Cohaesibacter sp. ES.047: one gene and its partner. The protein of the gene in region 2 interacts with the protein of the main gene of each other region in a pairwise test. Links are inferred from orthologs where the notes say so. Each region holds a gene or a part of one and is shown on either strand. Other genes may lie near its edges. The genes, in order: ribD and accC.

What was found.
Region 1: the proteins of accC (region 2) and ribD interact in binary tests that used the Escherichia coli proteins (3 or more experiments, as listed by UniProt). The link is inferred for Cohaesibacter sp. ES.047 from one-to-one orthologs.

What each region holds. Positions count from the first base shown.
Region 1 is NZ_LT907844.1:3,662,357-3,665,643, forward strand. Bases 298-3,261 are described here. They hold ribD (bifunctional diaminohydroxyphosphoribosylaminopyrimidine deaminase/5-amino-6-(5-phosphoribosylamino)uracil reductase RibD), read left to right. Parts: upstream 298-1,184; coding sequence 1,185-2,339; downstream 2,340-3,261. Other genes in these bases: glyA (serine hydroxymethyltransferase), read left to right, coding at 298-576; nrdR (transcriptional regulator NrdR), read left to right, coding at 645-1,130; CPH65_RS16755 (riboflavin synthase), read left to right, coding at 2,346-2,957; ribH (6,7-dimethyl-8-ribityllumazine synthase), read left to right, coding at 3,086-3,261. In the rest of the region: more of glyA, read left to right, coding at 1-297; more of ribH, read left to right, coding at 3,262-3,287. UniProt on the Escherichia coli protein: Converts 2,5-diamino-6-(ribosylamino)-4(3h)-pyrimidinone 5'-phosphate into 5-amino-6-(ribosylamino)-2,4(1h,3h)-pyrimidinedione 5'-phosphate.
Region 2 is NZ_LT907844.1:4,463,522-4,466,725, reverse strand. The notes cover bases 201-3,081. They hold accC (acetyl-CoA carboxylase biotin carboxylase subunit), read right to left. Parts: upstream 2,371-3,081; coding sequence 1,030-2,370; downstream 201-1,029. Other genes in these bases: aroQ (type II 3-dehydroquinate dehydratase), read right to left, coding at 2,943-3,081; accB (acetyl-CoA carboxylase biotin carboxyl carrier protein), read right to left, coding at 2,397-2,876; aat (leucyl/phenylalanyl-tRNA--protein transferase), read right to left, coding at 201-794. Also shown: CPH65_RS20440 (DUF2155 domain-containing protein), read left to right, coding at 1-43; more of aat, read right to left, coding at 108-200; more of aroQ, read right to left, coding at 3,082-3,204. UniProt on the Escherichia coli protein: This protein is a component of the acetyl coenzyme A carboxylase complex; first, biotin carboxylase catalyzes the carboxylation of the carrier protein and then the transcarboxylase transfers the carboxyl group to form malonyl-CoA.

The DNA of each region.
Region 1 (3,287 bases), 800 kb from region 2 along the record:
GGTCCCCGCGGTGGTCTGATCCTGACCAATGACGCTGATATTGCCAAGAAAGTGAATTCGGCAGTCTTCCCGGGTCTGCAAGGTGGACCGCTGATGCACGTCATCGCGGCCAAGGCCGTTGCGTTCGGTGAAGCGCTGACCCCGGAATTCAAGGTCTACGCACAGGCAGTGAAGGACAATGCTGTCGCGTTGGCCGACACGCTCTATGCCGGTGGTGTAGAACTGTCGTCCGGCGGTACCGACAACCATCTGCTGCTCGTTGATCTGCGCCCCAAAGGCCTGACCGGTAAAGTCGTGGAATCTGCTCTGGGGCGGGCCTACATCACCTGCAACAAGAACGGCGTTCCCTTCGATCCCGAAAAGCCTGCCATCACCTCCGGTATCCGTCTTGGTACCCCGGCAGGCACCTCGCGCGGCTTTGGTGTTGAGGAGTTCAAACAGATCGGACAATTGATCATTGAAGTCCTTGACGGCCTTGTCGCAAATGGGGAAGAAGGCAATGGAGCCGTGGAATCAGCGGTGAAGGAAAAGGTCATCGCACTGACCGACCGTTTCCCGATCTACACGGATCTCTAAAAGCGTTTCCAACGCTGGCATCGCCCCATGACTGGCCGGTGCCAGCGCAATACCGAAGAGGTCGAGCCATGAGATGCCCCTATTGCGGTTGTGATGACACACAAGTGAAGGATTCTCGACCTACAGAAGACAACACCGCCATTCGCCGCCGCAGGGTCTGTACCGGCTGCGGCGGGCGTTTCACCACATTCGAGCGCGTACAGTTGCGCGAATTGTCGGTGGTCAAGCGCACCGGACGTCGGGTTCCCTTTGATCGCGACAAGCTGATGCGGTCCGTTCAGGTCTCGTTGCGCAAACGTCCCGTCGATATCGAAAAAGTCGAGCGTATGGTCTCGGGCATTGTTCGCCAGCTTGAGAGCACGGGGGATGCGGAGGTGCAGGCCGAGCATATCGGCACGCTGGTGATGGAAGGGCTTAAAGGTCTCGACGAAATCGCCTATATTCGCTTTGCTTCGGTTTACAAGAATTTCCGGGAGGCAAAAGACTTCTCGGACATGCTCAACGAAATGTCATCCGATCAGGACGAGGACGATCCCGGGCAGGACGAAGACTAGCCTGCAGGGTCCCCCTCGCTTCGATTGGCAGATCGTGACGAACAAGGGATGAGGATGCAGCAGGTCTCACAAGCCTTGACCGATCATCAATTGATGGATCTGGCCCTACGGCTCGGGGCCCGCTTTGCTGGCGCGACGGGTGACAATCCCGCCGTCGGCTGCGTGATCGCTCGCCATCATCCCAACCACACGGACATTCTGGGCATAGGCTGGACACAGCAAGGTGGCCGACCGCATGCAGAGCGTGTTGCTCTAGCCGAGGCCGGTGCTGCTGCCAGAGGCGCAATTGCCTATGTGACGCTCGAACCCTGTTCACACCATGGACGCTCATCACCGTGCGCAGAAGCCTTGATAGAGGCGGGGATCGCCCGTGTCGTCTGTGCCCACCCGGACCCGGATCCTCGCGTTTCAGGGCTCGGTTTTGCTATGCTGAGGGAGGCCGGTATCCTTGTCGAAACGGGTCTTTTGGAACCCGTCGCCCATCGAAATCTCGCCGGCTTTTTGTCTCGGATAACGCGAGGGACGCCTTGGCTTGAAGCCAAAATGGCCCTGTCTCCAGATGGAATGATCGGCAAGCAGGGCGTCGGCAACTATCCCATTACGGGTGTTGAGGCGAAGCGCCATACCCATGCCATGAGGGCAAGAGCTGATGCCATCCTTGTTGGGGTTGAGACGGTTCTTGTTGACAATCCGAGCCTGACCGTGCGTCTCCCGGGGCTTGAGCATCGCTCTCCGCTCCGTGTCATCCTTGACAGCAAGGGCCGTACACCAGAGACCAGCGCTCTGGTGCATGGGGCACGGGACGTGCCGGTGATGATCCTGACTACAGGTGCAATTTCAACGGAAAAGGCCTTGCTGCTCGAAGACCATGGCTGCACCGTGCATCTGGTTGAAGCAGATAAAGAGGGCAGGGTGGACCTTGACGCAGCTCTTCGATTGCTTGGAGACCGGGGCATCAATCGGCTCTTTGCCGAAACCGGAGCAAAGCTTGCTGAAGCTCTGCTGACAGGGGCTTTTGTTGATGAGTTTCATCTCTACCGTGGCTCCAAGACGGTTGGTGAGCACGGGCTGAAGGGGCTGGGCGATGATCCCGACGCGATGCTTCAGGCAGCCGGGCTTTCTTTGGAGAGAACAAAACACGCTGGTACGGATCGCTTGCAGACTTATGTGCGAGCCGCTAGTCTTTCCGCATTATATCAGAGGAAATAAAGACTTATGTTTACAGGTATTGTTACGGACGTCGGTGAAGTCGTGGTACGCGAAGACATTCCGGCTGGCCAGCGCGTTCGCATTGCGACACATTTTGACCCCAAGACCATTGCCGTGGGCGCTTCAATAGCTTGCAGCGGCGTTTGCCACACCGTCATCGAGGCGGGGGCTATGGATGACGGGCGCAACTTCTTTGTGGTCGAATCCGCCAAGGAAACACTTGACCTGACCACGGCCTCCGAATGGGCAGTTGGACGCAAACTCAATCTCGAACGCTCCCTGCAGATGGGTGATGAATTGGGCGGGCATCTGGTGCTGGGCCACGTGGACGGCATGGCAGAGATCGTCGAGCGTGTCGATCACCCAGACAGCGTGTTCTACAAGCTCCGCGCCCCGGATCAGCTTGCCCGTTTCATTCCACAAAAAGGCTCAGTCGCCCTTGATGGCTGCTCGTTGACGGTCAATGACGTTGACGGGGATGACTTTACCATCTTTCTGATTCCCCATACCATCGCTCACACCACATTTGGTGAAAAGCAGGTCGGCGACAAGATCAATCTTGAGGTGGACATGATGGCGCGCTATATCGCGCGGCTGAGCGAATACAAACCGAGCTGATGCAACCGGACCATCCGCAGCTTGGAATTTGCCCGAGGCACTCGCAAATAGGACTGGACAAACCAGCCCGGACATGATTTGACACGCGCTCACGGCACTTCGCCGATTAAGTCTATGGGATCACGTCAATGAGCGACAAAGCCACGAATATTCTGATCATCGAAGCCCGGTTCTATGAGGATCTGGCGGATGAACTGGCCCGCGGCGCAATGGCCGCGCTGGACGAAGCTGGCGCCTCCTACGAGCGGATTGCGGTTCCCGGTGTGTTGGAAATCCCCGCCGCTCTTTCCATGGCGCTTGCCTCGGTTGAAGAAGGCATCAATGACTATG
Region 2 (3,204 bases):
GGGCTGCCGGGAAAATTCGGAAGTTCCCAAGCCACAACAATAGTTGCCTTTTGCTTCAGTCCGCACCTGCCATCTCGGGATGCGTCATCTCTCATATCTGTGTACGCTCAGGCGCTTTTGTTGTCCGATGAGGCGTCTTTGTTGTTGTTCGTCGCAGCCTTGTCGTTAGGCTGTTGATCAAAGGCATGGAAGTCGCCGACGTCTTTCAGGGCATGTTCGAGCAGTTCGTGATATTCGGCTTTGGGCACTTCCAGCGCACCAAACTGCTTGAGATGGTCCGTGATGAATTGGGCGTCGAGCAGGGTGTAACCCCCGACCTTGAGACGATCTACGAGATGGACCAGAGCCATTTTTGACGTGTCGCGCTCCCGCGAGAACATGCTCTCGCCAAAGAAGGCGGTTCCCAGCGACACCCCATACAATCCACCCACCAGACGATCCTCATCCCAGATTTCAACCGAATGGCAATGGCCCATATCGAACAGGCTGCGATAGAGATCGTGGATCTGATCGTTGATCCATGTCGAGGGGCGGTCCGGTGCCGCTTCGGCGCAGGCATCCATGACGGCACCGAAAGCGCTGTCGACCCGAATGTCGAAAGGGGAGTTGCGCATGGTGCGCAACAGGCGACGGGGGGCATGAAAGCTGTCGAGCGGAATAACGCCACGAAAGTCGGGCTCGATCCACAAGACTGTCGCGTCGTTTGCATCCTCTGCCATGGGAAAGATGCCACAGGCATAGGCTCTAAGCAGAATTTGAGGTGTAATCTCGAACGTCTGGGACTCGTCTGTCATGAGCGCATTCTGGTCTATTTTTCAGTCAGATCGATTGTCGAGAGAGCATGCAGCAGCACATCCTATGCTCCTGCCTGTCCGCTTGCCAAGGTCGTATTGAATGCCATTGAAACCGTCATGAGAATAAACCGGTTTTGCCGACATGCAATCAGCTTTTGCTCGATGGAATGGAAAAAGACCGCACCAGAAGTGCGGTCTTACTATCACGGCAACAGCTTTTGTCCTATCCGGCAGGTTATTTCATGCCCAGATGCTTTTCCAGCCAATGAATGTCATAGGCACCGTTCGCGATGTCAGGATTGTCGACCAGCGAGCGGAACAAGGGCAGCGTGGTGTGAATGCCGTCAACGATGAATTCGTCAAGAGCACGCCGAAGGCGCATCATGCATTCGACGCGGTTGCGGCCTGTCACGATGAGCTTGCCGATGAGGCTGTCATAGTAGGGCGGGATGGTGTAGCCCTGATAGACACCCGAATCAACGCGCACGCCAAGTCCGCCCGGTGGGTGGTAATAGGTGATACGGCCCGGAGATGGTGCGAAAGTTTCCGGGTTTTCGGCGTTAATGCGGCACTCGATGGCATGACCGTTGAAGGTGATGTCTTCCTGCTTGATATCGAGGCCAGCACCACAAGCAACCTTGAGCTGCTCGTTGACCAGATCAATGCCGGTGATCATCTCGGTAATGGGATGCTCTACCTGCAGGCGGGTGTTCATTTCGATGAAATAGAATTCGCCGTTTTCATAAAGAAACTCGATTGTGCCGGCGCCAGAATATTGCAGGCCCTGCATCGCCTTGGCGCAGATGTCACCGATTTTCTTCTGCTGTTCCTCATTGAGGGCAGGGGATTGTGCTTCTTCCCAGACCTTCTGGTGACGACGCTGCAAAGAGCAGTCGCGCTCGCCAAGGTGAATGGCGTGGCCCTTGCCGTCGCCCATGACCTGCACTTCGATATGGCGCGGGGTCGAGAGATACTTCTCGATATAGACCGTGGCGTCACCGAAGTTGGATTCGGCTTCACTGCGCGCGGTGCTGAAGGCAACGCCAATGTCTTCTTCCTTGTGGACGACCTGCATGCCCTTGCCGCCACCACCGGATGCGGCCTTGATCAAAATGGGATAGCCCATTTCGGAAGCGATGCGCTTGGCTTCTTCAACGGAACCGACGCCGCCTTCAGAACCCGGAACAACCGGAATGCCGAGGCGTTTGGCGGTCTGTTTGGCGGCGATCTTGTCGCCCATGATGCGGATATGCTCGGCGCTCGGGCCGATGAACCCCACCTTGTGTTCCTCAAGGATTTGCGCAAAGCGCGCATTCTCTGACAGGAAGCCGTAACCGGGATGGACCGCATCGGCACCCGTGATTTCACACGCGGCCAGAATCTGCGGGATGTTGAGATAGCTGTCGCGCGCAGAGGGTGGCCCGATGCAGACGCTTTCGTCTGCGAGTTTGACATGCATGGCGTCCGCATCCGCGGTGGAATGAACGGTCACGGTCTCGATGCCAAGTTCCTTGCAGGCGCGCAAAACCCGGAGCGCGATTTCGCCTCGGTTTGCGATAAGAACCTTAGAAAACATGAGTTTACCTTACCTAATGTGGCTGCCTATTCGATGATGACGAGGGGTTCGTCAAATTCTACTGGCTGGCCATTTTCCACCAGGATAGCGGTGACTTTGCCAGACTTGGTCGAGGGAATGTGGTTCATGGTCTTCATGGCTTCCACAATCATCAGGGTCTGGCCTTCCTTGATCTGGTCACCAACCGCGATGAAGGGAGCCGAGCCCGGCTCTGGCGAAAGATAGGCGGTGCCAACCATCGGGCAGCGTTCTGCGTTGGCAAGGCTCGTCTCTGCGGCTGGTGCTGCTGCGGCCGGAGCAGCCGAAGCGGCCGGTGCTGCTGGCGCTGCGGCAATCGGAGCTGCCATGGGTGCGCTGGCTGCTGCCTGCTGCACGATGATGTCACGGGCAACCCGGATGCGCAGATCGTCCTGTTCGATTTCGATTTCCGTCAAATCGCTGTCCTTGACGAGTTCAGCGAGCTGGCGGATGTAATCTGGATCGAGATAGTTTTTTTCTTTTGACATGTTTCCGCATTCCATTGTTTGGCGCGAGGCATGCTCTGCGCGGTTAGAATGTGTTGATGATTCTGGTCAGGCCTTCGCGGCCTCATTGAGATGGTTAGAAAGCGCTTCAAGGGCTGCAACGTAGCCAAATGCACCCAGGCCACAGATTACCCCGATAGCCACCGGAGAGATGAAGGAGTGATGGCGAAAGCTCTCTCTTTTATGAATGTTGGACAGGTGAACCTCTACAACCGGCAGCGCCACAGCACGGACGGCATCCTGCAATGCGACCGATGTATGAGAGTAGGCTGCGGGATTGAAGATGATACCAGCGGCGCGCCTGCCGGCT